DNA from 3 places in the Variovorax sp. V35 genome. Region 3 is predicted to be linked to each of the others. Evidence: predicted binding sites of a transcription regulator. Region 3 holds the regulator's gene; each other region holds the start of a gene.
What was found. Region 3 encodes sigma-54, which starts transcription at its own class of promoters, with help from an activator protein. Its sites were predicted from a motif close to TGGCANGNAANCTGCTTT; they were not measured.
Positions count from the first base shown of each region.

Region 1: a site for sigma-54 is predicted at 2,550-2,567, ahead of ACAM42_RS01810 (ammonium transporter). Genes of this name have one in related genera too.
Region 2: a site for sigma-54 is predicted at 887-904, ahead of glnA (type I glutamate--ammonia ligase). Genes of this name have one in related genera too.

Region 1 covers NZ_AP028666.1:383,647-387,754, forward strand. The annotation lists gene ACAM42_RS01800 (thiamine pyrophosphate-binding protein) at 1-946, shown strand, start outside; gene ACAM42_RS01805 (hypothetical protein) at 954-1,256, opposite strand; gene ACAM42_RS01810 (ammonium transporter) at 1,275-2,513, opposite strand; gene ACAM42_RS01815 (TSUP family transporter) at 2,934-3,692, shown strand; gene ACAM42_RS01820 (tripartite tricarboxylate transporter permease) at 3,741-4,108, opposite strand, start outside.
Region 2 covers NZ_AP028666.1:2,434,948-2,439,055, forward strand. The annotation lists gene ACAM42_RS11200 (EI24 domain-containing protein) at 1-6, shown strand, start outside; gene ACAM42_RS11205 (molybdopterin-binding protein) at 3-803, shown strand; gene glnA (type I glutamate--ammonia ligase) at 951-2,366, shown strand; gene ACAM42_RS11215 (hypothetical protein) at 2,513-3,037, shown strand; gene glnL (nitrogen regulation protein NR(II)) at 3,052-4,108, shown strand, end outside.
Region 3 covers NZ_AP028666.1:585,844-589,951, forward strand. The annotation lists gene lptA (lipopolysaccharide transport periplasmic protein LptA) at 1-83, shown strand, start outside; gene lptB (LPS export ABC transporter ATP-binding protein) at 80-874, shown strand; gene rpoN (RNA polymerase factor sigma-54) at 892-2,481, shown strand; gene ACAM42_RS02710 (phospholipase D family protein) at 2,492-4,108, shown strand.

The DNA of each region.
Region 1 (4,108 bases), 200 kb from region 3:
CGAGCACCCCTGCTACGCGGGCGACCTGGGCCTTGGCGCGAACCCGCGCATGCTGGCGCGCATCCGCGATGCGGACCTCGTGCTGCTGGTGGGTGGGCGACTGTCGGAAGTGCCGTCGCAGGGCTATGAGCTGTTCGCGATCCCGCAGCCGAAGCAGGCGCTGGTGCATGTGCACGCCGATGCCGACGAGCTCGGCAAGCTCTATCGCCCGACGCAGGGCATCCACGCCACGCCGCAGGCGTTCGCCGAAGCGGTGTCCACGCTGCGTCCCGCATCACCTCCTGTTTGGCAGGCCGAGACGAAGACCGCACGCGAAGACTTTCTGCGCTGGAGCGACCCGGCCGCGATCCGCATCCCCGGCCCGCTGCAGATGGGCGAGGTCATGCAGCACCTGCGCGAGGTGCTGCCGGCCGACACCATCTTCTGCAACGGCGCGGGCAACTTCGCGACCTGGGTGCACCGCTTCTGGCCGTTCCGCGCGTTCGCGAGCCAGCTCGCGCCGACCAGCGGCTCGATGGGCTACGGCCTGCCCGCCGGCGTCGGCGCCAAGCGCCTGTGGCCCGAGCGCGAGGTGGTCGTGTTCGCGGGCGACGGCGATTTCATGATGCACGGCCAGGAGTTCGCCACTGCCGTGCAGTACGGACTGCCGATCCTCGTCGTGCTGCTGGACAACGGCATGTACGGCACGATCCGCATGCACCAGGAAAAGCACTACCCCGGCCGCATCAGCGCCACGCAGCTGAAGAACCCCGACTTCCGCGGCTACGCCGAGGTGTTCGGCGGCCACGGCGAGCGCGTGACCACGACGGAGGAATTCGGCCCCGCACTCGCGCGTGCGCGTGCCAGTGGCAAGCCGGCCATCCTGCATTGCCTGCTCGACCCGGAGGCGATCACGCCCGCGAGCACGCTGGCGTCGATCCGCAAGGCGGCGCTGGCCGCGAACTGAGGCGTCGTCAGCGCAGCCCGCCGACGTAGCGCGGCGGCGGCGTGGGCGGCAGGCCGTCGGGCTGGCGCGCCGCCAAGCGCGCGGCGCGGGCCAGCGGTTCCATGGCCTGCTCGAGCCGCGTGGCGAGCTGGTTGAGTTCGTCGTCTTTCGTCTCGGCGGCGTGCTGGCGCGTCATGCGCACGATCTCGGCGGCGTACTCGGCGTTGGTGGCCATCCATTCGGTGTCGGTCACGCGCCCGTGCTTTCGCCGCAGTGCCACGTGAAGGCGTGCTGCAAGCGCGATGCGTTCGCTTTCGGACATGGATGGCATGGCGTCTCCCTCGGGTGGTCAGGCTCCCAGGTGTTCACGATGCTGAGCAAGATCGAGGCCCACCAGTTCACTCTCGGGGTCGACGCGCAATCCGACCAGCACATGCACCAGGAACAGCACGATGGCCGTGCCGGCCGCGCTGTAGATCGCCACGCTGGCGACCGCGATCGCCTGCGTCAGCACATTGCCCGCCGCGCCCGAGATGCGCGGGTCGGCGAACACGCCAGTGAGCAGCGCACCCACGATGCCGCCGATGCCGTGCACGCCGAACACGTCGAGCGAGTCGTCCGCACCGAGCAGGTGCTTCAGGCCCGTGGCGCCCCAGTAGCAGGCCAGCCCGGCGATGGCGCCGATGGCCAGCGCCGACAGTGGCGTGACGAAGCCGGCCGCCGGCGTGATCGCCACCAGCCCGGCCACGAGGCCGGAGCACAGGCCCAGCAGCGAGGGGCTGCGGCGCACGATCCATTCGCCGACCATCCAGCTCATGGCGCCGGCCGCCGCCGCGATGTGCGTGACCAGCATGGCCAGGCCGGCGCGCCCGTCGGCCGCCACCGCCGAGCCGGCATTGAAGCCGAACCAGCCCACCCACAGCAGGCCCGCGCCCGTCATGGTGAGCGCCAGGCTGTAGGGCTCGAAGGCCTCGCGCCCGTAGCCCCGGCGCGGCCCGAGCGCATAGGCGCACACCAGCCCCGCGATGCCCGCGTTGACGTGCACCACCGAGCCGCCCGCGAAGTCGAGCGCGCCCATCTGCGCGAGCCAGCCGCCCGGCTCCCACACCCAGTGCGCGACCGGTGCGTACACGAGCACGCTCCACAGCAGCGCGAACCACAGCAGCGCCGAGAAGCGCATGCGCTCGACAAAGGCGCCGAGCACCAGCGCGGTCGTGATGATCGCGAAGCTCAGCTGGAACATCGCGTAGACCGATTCCGGCACGTTCGGCGCCACGTGGCTCACGGCCACCTGGCCGGCCTCCTTCAGGTACTCGAAGCCCGAGAAGCCGATGCGCGAGAGCTTGCCCAGCCAGGGCCAGCCGGGCGTGAAGGCCAGCGAGTAGCCGAGCGCGAACCAGGTCAGCGAGACCACGGCGGCGATCGCCACCACCCCGGCCATGGTGGCCAGCACGTTCTTGCGCCGCACCATGCCGGCATAGAAGAGCGCGATGCCGGGCAGCGTCATCAGCAGCACCAGCGCGGTCGAGGTCATCATCCAGGCGGTGTCGGCCGCGTTCAGGGAGGCTTGGGGTGCCAGCAGGGCCATGACCGTTTCTTCTTGGAGTGGTGGACAAGAGGCCTGTGTGCACGAGTCATGCCATCTTGTTAACTGACTGAAACACTTTGGTTTCCCAACCGGAGGGTCGAAGTAACACGAAGCGGGTAATTCCTAATGCACCGGGCGGGTGCGCGCTTGCACAATCTGCGCACTCGCGACGGGCCCTGCTCGTACTGCCGAGGGTCCGAGGAGACAAGCTTCCGATCGATCAACAAGAACATTCTTCAAAGGCTCCGTACGAGATGCCTGTCTGATATTTGAAAAGCGCCGCTGGTCGGCGCTTTTTTTTTGCCTGTTCGCCGCGCGGACGCGGGCGCTTTCCTCCCAGCCAAACAAGCCTCCTGGCCAGCCAGTACCGGCTGCCATAGCTATCGTTTCGATAGCGATTCCGGTGAGACAATCGCCCGCATGGAAATGCTGGTGGTCACGGGCGCCTCACTGCTCGCGGGTTTTATCGATGCGATCGTGGGCGGCGGCGGGTTGATCCTGGTGCCGGCCCTTTTTGCGGTGTTTCCGGGCGCGCCGCCCGCCACGCTGCTGGGCACCAACAAGAGCGCGTCCATCTGGGGCACGGCGGCCTCGGCGGCCCAGTTCAGCCAGCGGGTGCAGATGCGCTGGAGCGCCATGTGGCCGGCCGCGCTGCTGGGCTTCGGCGGCTCGATGCTCGGCGCCTGGACCGTCACGGTCTTCCCGGGCGACTTCCTGCGCCGGGCGCTGCCGGTCATCCTGCTGGGCGTGCTGGTCTACACGCTGGCGCGCAAGGACATGGGCCGGCTGCACGCGCCGCGCTTCAGCGGCCGCGCCGAGACGCTGGCGGCCAGCACCATCGGCCTGACCATCGGTTTCTACGACGGCTTCTTCGGGCCGGGCACGGGCAGCTTCCTGGTGTTCCTGTTCGTGCGCTGGATGGGCTACGACTTCCTCAACGCCTCGGCCTCGGCCAAGGTCATCAACACCCTGACCAACGCCGCCGCGCTGATCCTGCTGGCCGCCAAGGGCCACGTCTGGTGGCACTACGGGCTGGTGATGGCCGTGGCCAACGTGGCCGGCAGCCTGGTCGGCACGCGCGTGGCGCTGAAGCACGGGGCGGGGTTCGTGCGGATCGTGTTCATCGTGGTGGTGAGTGCGCTGATCCTGAAAACCGCCTACGACGCGTTCCTGAAATAAAAAAGCCCCTGGCGTCCGGCCAGGGGCTTTTCTTTGAGGGCACCGAGGTCAGTCCTCGACAAACGCCTCTTCGCGTTTCGCCTTGATCGCGGGCAACAGCACGATGGCCAGCAGCAAGGCTGCGGCAATCAGCAGGCCCGCCGACAGCGGCCGCGTCACGAACACGCTCCACGCACCGCGCGACAGCAGCAGCGCGCGCCGCAGGTTCTCTTCCATCATCGGCCCGAGGATGAAGCCCAGCAGCAGCGGGGCCGGCTCGGTGCGCAGCTTCAGGAACAGGTAGCCGATGAAGCCGAAGATCGCCACCATCCACACGTCGAAGGTGTTGTTGTTGGTCGAGTACACGCCGATCGCGCAGAACAGCACGATGGCAGGGAACAGGAACTTGTAGGGCACCGTCAGGAGCTTGATCCACA
Region 2 (4,108 bases), 1.8 Mb from region 3:
CCATGACACGCGCATTCGGTCTCATCGTCGTCGGCGACGAGATCCTTTCCGGCAAGCGGGCCGACAAGCACATGGCCAAGGTCATCGAGCTGCTGGCCGCGCGCGGCCTGCAGCTGGGCTGGGCCGAGTACGTGGGCGACGAGCCCACGCGGATCACCGCGGCCCTCATGCGCGCCTTCGCCTCGGGCGACATCGTGTTCTCGACCGGCGGCATCGGCGCCACGCCCGACGACCACACCCGCCAGTGCGCCGCCCAGGCCCTGCGCGTGCCGCTGGCGCTGCACCCCGAGGCCGAGGCGCTGATCCGCGAGCGCATGCAGGACACGGCCCTGGAGCAGGGCGTGCCCTACGAACCCGACCGGCCCGACAACATCCACCGCCTGAACATGGGCGTGTTTCCGCAGGGCGCGTCGATCATCCGCAACCCGTACAACAAGATTCCGGGCTTCAGCGTCGAGCACGTGCATTTCGTGCCGGGCTTTCCGGTCATGGCCTGGCCGATGATCGAGTCGGTGCTCGACAGCCGTTATGCCGATCTGTTCACCCGCAACGCCATCGCCGAGAAGTCCGTGATCGTTTTCGGTGCGATGGAAGCCACCCTCACGCCCCTGATGCAGGCCATCGAGCAGGCCCATGCCGGCATCAAGGTGTTCAGCCTCCCCAGCGTGGATCACCCGCAGTACGGGCGCCACATCGAGCTGGGCGTCAAGGGCGACCCCGCGAAGCTCGATGCGGCCTATGGCCAGCTCATCGAAGGTCTGCACACTTTCGATGCGAAGCTTGGCCCCGAATTGGTGCGTTAATCTGCATTGCACCAATTTGGTGATTTTTTCCTTTTCCGGCAGCCCCTGGGCCGTCACCCGGGCCTCATCCGGCGGGGTGACAATGGCACAGAAACTGCATCCTCCCGTCCCTGTATTCCTAACCACCATCCAACTCAGGAGAAACTGATGGCAAAGACCGTCGCCGATGTACTCAAGCTCGTCAAGGAAAACGAGGTCAAGTTCGTCGACTTGCGCTTCACCGACACCCGCGGCAAAGAGCAGCACGTGACCGTGCCCGTGTCGCACTTCGATGAAGACAAATTCACCTCGGGCCACGCGTTCGACGGTTCGTCCATCGCCGGTTGGAAGGGCATCGAAGCCTCGGACATGCAGCTCATGCCCGACCCGAACACCGCCAACATCGACCCGTTCTTCGAAGAAACGACGCTGATCCTGACCTGCGACGTGATCGACCCGGCCGACGGCAAGGCCTACGAGCGCGACCCGCGTTCGCTCGCCAAGCGCGCCGAGGCGTACATGAAGGCTTCCGGCCTGGGCGACACCGCCTACTTCGGACCGGAACCCGAATTCTTCGTGTTCGACGGCGTGCGCTGGAAGAACGACATGTCGGGCTGCTTCGTGAAGATCGAGTCCGAAGAAGCCTCGTGGAACACCGACAAGGAGTTCGAGCACGGCAACAGCGGCCACCGTCCCGCAGTCAAGGGCGGCTACTTCCCGGTGCCCCCGGTCGACAGCTTCCAAGACATGCGCTCGGAAATGAGCCTGGTGCTCGAATCGCTGGGCATTCCGGTCGAAGTGCATCACCATGAAGTGGCCAACGCCGGCCAGCTCGAAATCGGCACCCGCTTCAGCACGCTGGTGCAGCGCGCCGACTGGGTCCAGCTGCAGAAGTACGTGATCCACAACGTGGCCCACGCCTACGGCAAGACCGCCACCTTCATGCCCAAGCCCATCGTCGGCGACAACGGCTCGGGCATGCACGTGCACCAGTCGGTCTGGAAGGACGGCAAGAACCTGTTCGCCGGCGACGGCTACGCAGGTCTGTCGGACTTCGCGCTGCACTACATCGGCGGCATCATCAAGCACGCCCGTGCCCTGAACGCCATCACGAACCCCGGCACCAACAGCTACAAGCGCCTGGTGCCCGGCTTCGAAGCCCCGGTGAAGCTGGCCTACTCGGCCAAGAACCGTTCGGCCTCGATCCGCATCCCGTTCGTGGCCAACCCGAAGGGCCGCCGCGTCGAAGCGCGCTTCCCCGATCCGCTGATGAACCCGTACCTGGGCTTTGCCGCGCTGCTGATGGCCGGCCTGGACGGCGTGGAAAACAAGATCCATCCGGGCGAAGCCGCCAGCAAGGACCTGTACCACCTGCCGCCGGAAGAAGACGCGCTGATCCCGACCGTCTGCCACAGCCTGGACCAGGCCCTGGAGCACCTGGACAAGGACCGTGCGTTCCTGACCAAGGGCGGCGTGTTCACCGACTCGTACATCGACGCGTACATCGACCTCAAGATGCAGGAAGTCACGCGCTTCCGCATGGCGACGCACCCCGTCGAGTTCGACATGTACTACTCGCTGTAAAAAGCGCCACGACGAGCCCGCCCCGGCGGGCAAGTAAGACAAAAGGACGGCCCCGGCCGTCCTTTTTCCTTGGTGCGGAACACCCTGTCGTGAGCGGGCCCGAATTGCATCAAAATGCGCGTTTGTCGCGCCCTCTCCGGATCCAAATGAAGACTGCTTCCCTGATTTTCCTGGCCGCCGCCTCGTTCGCCACCGCCACGGCGGCGCTCGCGCAAGAGCGCGTCTGGCGCTGCGGCAACGAGTACACCAACAACGCGACCGTGGCCCAGCAAAAGGGCTGCAAGATCATGGAAGGCGGCAACGTCACCGTCGTGCAGGGCACGAAGCCTTCGGGCGGCGGTGGTGGCAGCGCGTCGTCGTCGGGCGGTTCATCCGCCGCGCGCGCCCCGGCGGGCAGCCCGCGTGTCGAAGGCGTCGACCAGCGCGCCCGCGACGGCGAGGCGCGCTCGGTGCTCGAGGCCGAGCTGCGCAAGGCCGAGGCCCGCCAGACCGAGCTCAAGAAGGAATACAACAACGGCGAGCCCGAGAAGCAGGGCAGCGAGGGCCGCAACTACCAGAAGTACCTGGACCGCGTGGCCGAGATGAAGGCCGAACTCGCGCGCAACGAGAGCGACATCGCCGGCATCCGCCGCGAAATCGGCCGCCTGCCCGGCAAGCCGCAAGCGCAGTAAACGGCGCGCAGTCCATGGTGTTCGGCAAGAAGGCGACTGGCGCCAATCCGCGCTTTCGCGCCTTCGACCTCTTGTCCACGCTGATCGCGGTGGTCAACAGCGACGGCTCGGTGCTGTTCGCCAACGCAGGCCTCGAAGACGCGCTGGGTACCTCGCGGCGCACGCTCGAGGGCTCGCAGTTCGGCGCCTGCTTCCATGAGCCGCAGGTGCTGCGCACCGCGCTCGACGGCGCCAGCAGCAACGACTTCGCCACGCTGCGCTACGAGGCCTTTTTGCGGCGCGTGAACCACGAGCTGATGCCAGTGCAGGTCACGCTGGCGCACGGCGACAAGAAGGGCGAGCTCATCATCGAGATGTCGCCGCTGGAGCAGCAGGTGCGCCAGGACCGCGAGGAGCGCCTGATCGACCAGGCGCAGGCCAACAAGGAGCTCATCCGCAACCTCGCGCACGAGATCAAGAACCCGCTGGGCGGCATCCGCGGCGCGGCGCAACTGCTGCAGATGGAGGTCGAGTCGCGCGACCTCATCGAATACACCCAGGTCATCATCCACGAGGCCGACCGGCTGCAGACGCTGGTCGACCGGCTGCTGGCGCCGCACCGCCGGCCGCACGTGGTGGGCGACGTGAACATCCACGAGGTGTGCGAGCGCGTGCGCTCGGTCATCCTGGCAGAGTTTCCGCGCGACCTGCACATCGAGCGCGACTTCGACGTCTCCATTCCCGAGTTCCGCGGCGACCGCGAGCAGCTCATCCAGGCCACCCTCAACATCGCGCACAACGCGGCGCAGGCCCTGGCCGAGCGCCGCGCGGCGGGCGACGCGCAGATCACTTTCAAGACCCGCGTGGCCCGCCAGGTGATCTTCAACAAGCAGTGGTATCGATTGGCACTGGAATTGCATGTCATCGACAATGGACCGGGTGTGCCGGACACGATCAAGGACCGCATCTTCTATCCGCTCGTTTCGGGCAGGGAAGGCGGGACCGGGCTGGGACTGACGCTTGCGCAAACTTTTGTGCAACAGCATCACGGCGTGATCGAGTGCGACAGCGTCCCGGGCCGAACCGATTTCA
Region 3 (4,108 bases):
CCCCGGCACCCACTCCCGCGCCCGGCGCCGGGCTGCGTCCGAGCACCACGCTGGGCGGCCCCGAAGGGGAAGGGCGCAAGTGATCGAAACCGCAGGAACCCAGACCGCCGACGGCATTCCGGGCAGCCGCCTCGTGGCGCGCGGCCTCAAGAAGAGCTACGGCAGCCGCACGGTCGTGAAAGACGTCTCGCTCGACGTGCAAAAGGGCGAGGTCGTCGGACTGCTCGGCCCCAACGGCGCGGGCAAGACCACCTCGTTCTACATGATCGTCGGGCTGGTGCGCGCCGACGCCGGCGAGATCACCATCGACGGCGAGCCCATCGCCCACATGCCCATTCACCGCCGCGCGCGCATGGGCCTGAGCTACCTGCCGCAGGAAGCCTCGATCTTCCGCAAGCTCACGGTCGAGGAAAACGTGCGCGCCGTGCTCGAGCTGCAGCGCGAGCCCGACGCCAACGGCCGCATGGTGCCGTTGTCGAAGCAGGCCACCGAAGAGCGACTGGCCGACCTGCTGTCCGACCTGCGCGTGGACCACCTGCGCGATTCGCCCGCGCTCGCGCTGTCGGGCGGCGAGCGCCGCCGCGTCGAAATCGCGCGTGCGTTGGCCACACAGCCGCGCTTCATCCTGCTGGACGAGCCCTTCGCCGGCATCGACCCGATCGCCGTGATCGAGATCCAGCGGATCATCAGTTTCCTGAAAGAGCGCGGCATCGGCGTGCTCATCACCGACCACAACGTGCGTGAGACGCTGGGCATCTGCGATCACGCGTTCATCATCAGCGACGGGCACGTGCTGGCACAAGGCACACCCTCGGAGATCGTCGACAACGCCGAGGTACGCAGGGTGTACCTGGGCGAGCACTTCCGCATGTAAGGGCGGGGGCGGTTCCTATGAAGCAAGGGCTGTCCCTTCGCGTTTCGCAGCATCTGGCCTTGACGCCTCAGCTGCAGCAGTCGATCCGGCTTCTGCAGCTCTCCACGCTCGAACTGAGCCAGGAGGTGGAGCAGATGCTGGACGAGAACCCGTTCCTCGAGCGCACCGCGGAAGAAGCGGCGCGCGAGGAATTCGGGCTGGACACGGCCGACGCGCCGGTGCCGCGCGACGACGCGGGCGAGGGCGAGGCCGAGTTCACGCCGTCCGCCGCCAGCACGTCCTCCACCTCCAGCGACACCACCACCTCGACCCCCGACACCGACGGCCCCGCCGCCGAGATCGCCGAGCGCGAGCCCGACTGGGAAGGCGACGGCACCGTCGACATGGCGCCCGACGACAGCGAGTGGGGCAGCGACGCGCCCGCGCGCCAGAACAACCTGGGCGACGACGAGCGTGCCGACGCCACCGAACTCGCGCGCAGCCAGGAGTCGCTGCAGTCGTTCCTGCACCGCCAGGCGCTGAGCCTGCGGCTCAATGAAAACGACTGCGCCGCGCTGCGCTTCCTGATCGAGTCGCTCAACGACGACGGCTACCTCGAAGACTCGCTGCCCGCATTGGCCTCGGGCCTGGCGGGCGACGACAACGACCAGTTCGACGACCTCGTGCACCACTTCCAGGTGGCGCTGGGCCTGCTGCAGAGCCTGGAGCCGGTGGGCGTCGGCGCGCGCGACCTCGGCGAATGCCTGAGCATCCAGCTGAAGGCGCTTGCCAGCGAAGACGAGACCGAGGCCGAAGCGCTCATCCGCAAGACCGCCATCGCGATCTGCAAGCAGCCCATGGAGCTGCTCGCGCGGCGCGACTTCAAGCGCCTGGCCACGCTCACGCGCACCAACGAAGACCTGGTGCGCTCGGCGCTGCAGGTCATTGCGCGGCTCGAGCCCAAGCCGGGGCGCCGCTTTGTCGACGTCGAACGCAACATCGTCATTCCCGACGTGATCGTCACCAAGACCGGGCGCGGCACCAACGTGAAGTTCCGCGTCATGCTCAACCCCGAGGTCATGCCGCGCCTGCGCGTGCACGACATTTACGCCGGTGCGCTCAAGTCGCACAAGGGCGAGGGCAGCCAGGCGCTGTCGCAGCGGCTGCAGGAGGCGCGCTGGTTCATCAAGAACATCCAGCAGCGCTTCGACACCATCCTGCGCGTGAGCAACGCCATCGTCGAGCGCCAGAAGAGCTACTTCGTGCACGGCGAGCTGGCCATGCGCCCGCTGGTGCTGCGCGAGATCGCCGACGAGCTGGGCCTGCACGAGTCGACCATCTCGCGCGTGACCACCGCCAAGTACATGGCCACGCCCTTCGGCACGGTCGAGCTGAAGTACTTCTTCGGTTCGGCGCTGGGCACCGAGACCGGTGGCAATGCGTCGAGCACCGCGGTGCGCGCGCTGATCAAGCAGTTCGTGAGTTCCGAGAGCATCAAGAAGCCGCTGTCCGACAGCCAGATCTCCGAGATGCTGAAAGAGCAGGGCATCGAGTGCGCGCGCCGCACCGTCGCCAAGTACCGCGAAGCGCTGCGCATCGCACCGGCCAACCTGCGCAAGGCTCTGTAGAAAGCCCACGATGACCCGTCGCCTGCTGTCGCGCTGGGGGCATTGGGTTCTTGTTGTGGCTGCGGCGCTGCTGTTCGCCGGCTGCGCCACGCTGCCCGACGAGGCACCGCGCCCGCCCACCAAGGCCATCGCCGTCTCGGCCGACACCGCGCTCGGCAAGATCGCGCTGGCCTCGCAGCCCGACCCCGACCTCAGCGGCTTTCGCCTGATGCCTGGCGGCGACTTCGCCTTCGACACGCGGCTGCAGCTGGCGCGCCGCGCGCAGCGCACGCTCGACGTGCAGTACTACCAGATCGAGAACGACGAGACCGGCCGCTACCTGCTGCGCACTCTGCGCGATGCGGCCCAGCGCGGCGTGCGCGTGCGCCTGTTGATGGACGACCTGTACACGTCCGGCGAAGACGAGCTGCTGCTCGGCCTGGCCGCCACGCCGAACGTCGAGCTGCGCCTGTTCAACCCGTTCCCGGCGGGGCGCGGCAGCCTGCTCAAGCGCTTCACCGCGTCGCTGTTCGACTTCAGCCGCGTCAACCGCCGCATGCACAACAAGCTCTTCATCGCCGATGGCGCGATGGCGGTGGCGGGCGGGCGCAACATCGGCAACCAGTACTTCCGCCGCACCACCGGCCCGAACTTCATCGACCTCGACACCTTCGTGACGGGTGCGCTGATCCCGCGCCTGGGCGTGCTGTTCGACCAGTACTGGAACAGCCCGCACGTGCGCCCGATCGGCGCGGTCGTGCACACCGACCTGCCGCGCGAAGAGCTGCAGCGCCGCTTCGACGCCGCCACCGGCCCCGACACCACGCCGCCGCCGCCCAGGCCTGCGCCCAACGACCTGCTCGGCTACAGCCCGGTGGCCGACGACCTCGACGCCGGCAAGCTGGGCCTGATCTGGACCACCGCCGAGGCTTATGCCGATTCGCCCGACCGCGTGATCGGCAAGACCGCGTCGTACGGCGGCGTGCCGCTGCTCGACGTGGACAGCGTGCGCTACAACGTGGTCGAGCAGATGCGCCGCGCGCGCAGCGAGGTGACGCTGGTCTCGCCCTACCTGATCCCGGGCGCGTCGGGGCTGGAGGTGATGCGCGAGATCCGCGGGCGCAACGTGAAGATCAGCGTGGTCACCAACTCGCTCGCCGCCACCGACGAACCGCTGGTGCACACCGCCTACCGCCGCTACCGCGCCGACATGCTCGCGTTGGGCGCCGAGCTGCACGAGCTGAGTTCCGCGCGCACGCGGCGCAGCGTGCGGCTGGGTTTGTTCGGCACGTCGGTGGGGCGGCTGCACGCCAAGTCGGCGGTGATCGACCAGCGCATCCTGTTCGTCGGCTCGATGAATTTCGACCCGCGCTCCGAGATCCACAACACCGAGATCGGCCTGTTCATCCGCAGCCCCGAGATGGCGCAGCAGACACTGAAGCTGCTCGACGTGCTCAAGCAGCAGGGCGCCTACCGGCTGCGCTTTGCCGAAGGCGGTAATGCGGGCGCAGTCGGCTCGCGGCGCATCGAATGGGTCAGCGAGGAAGGCGGCAAGACCACCGTGCTGCACGAAGAGCCCGACTCGGGCTTCTGGGACCGCACCATGCTCGAGCTGCTGTCGCCGCTCACGCCCGAGAGCCTGTTGTAG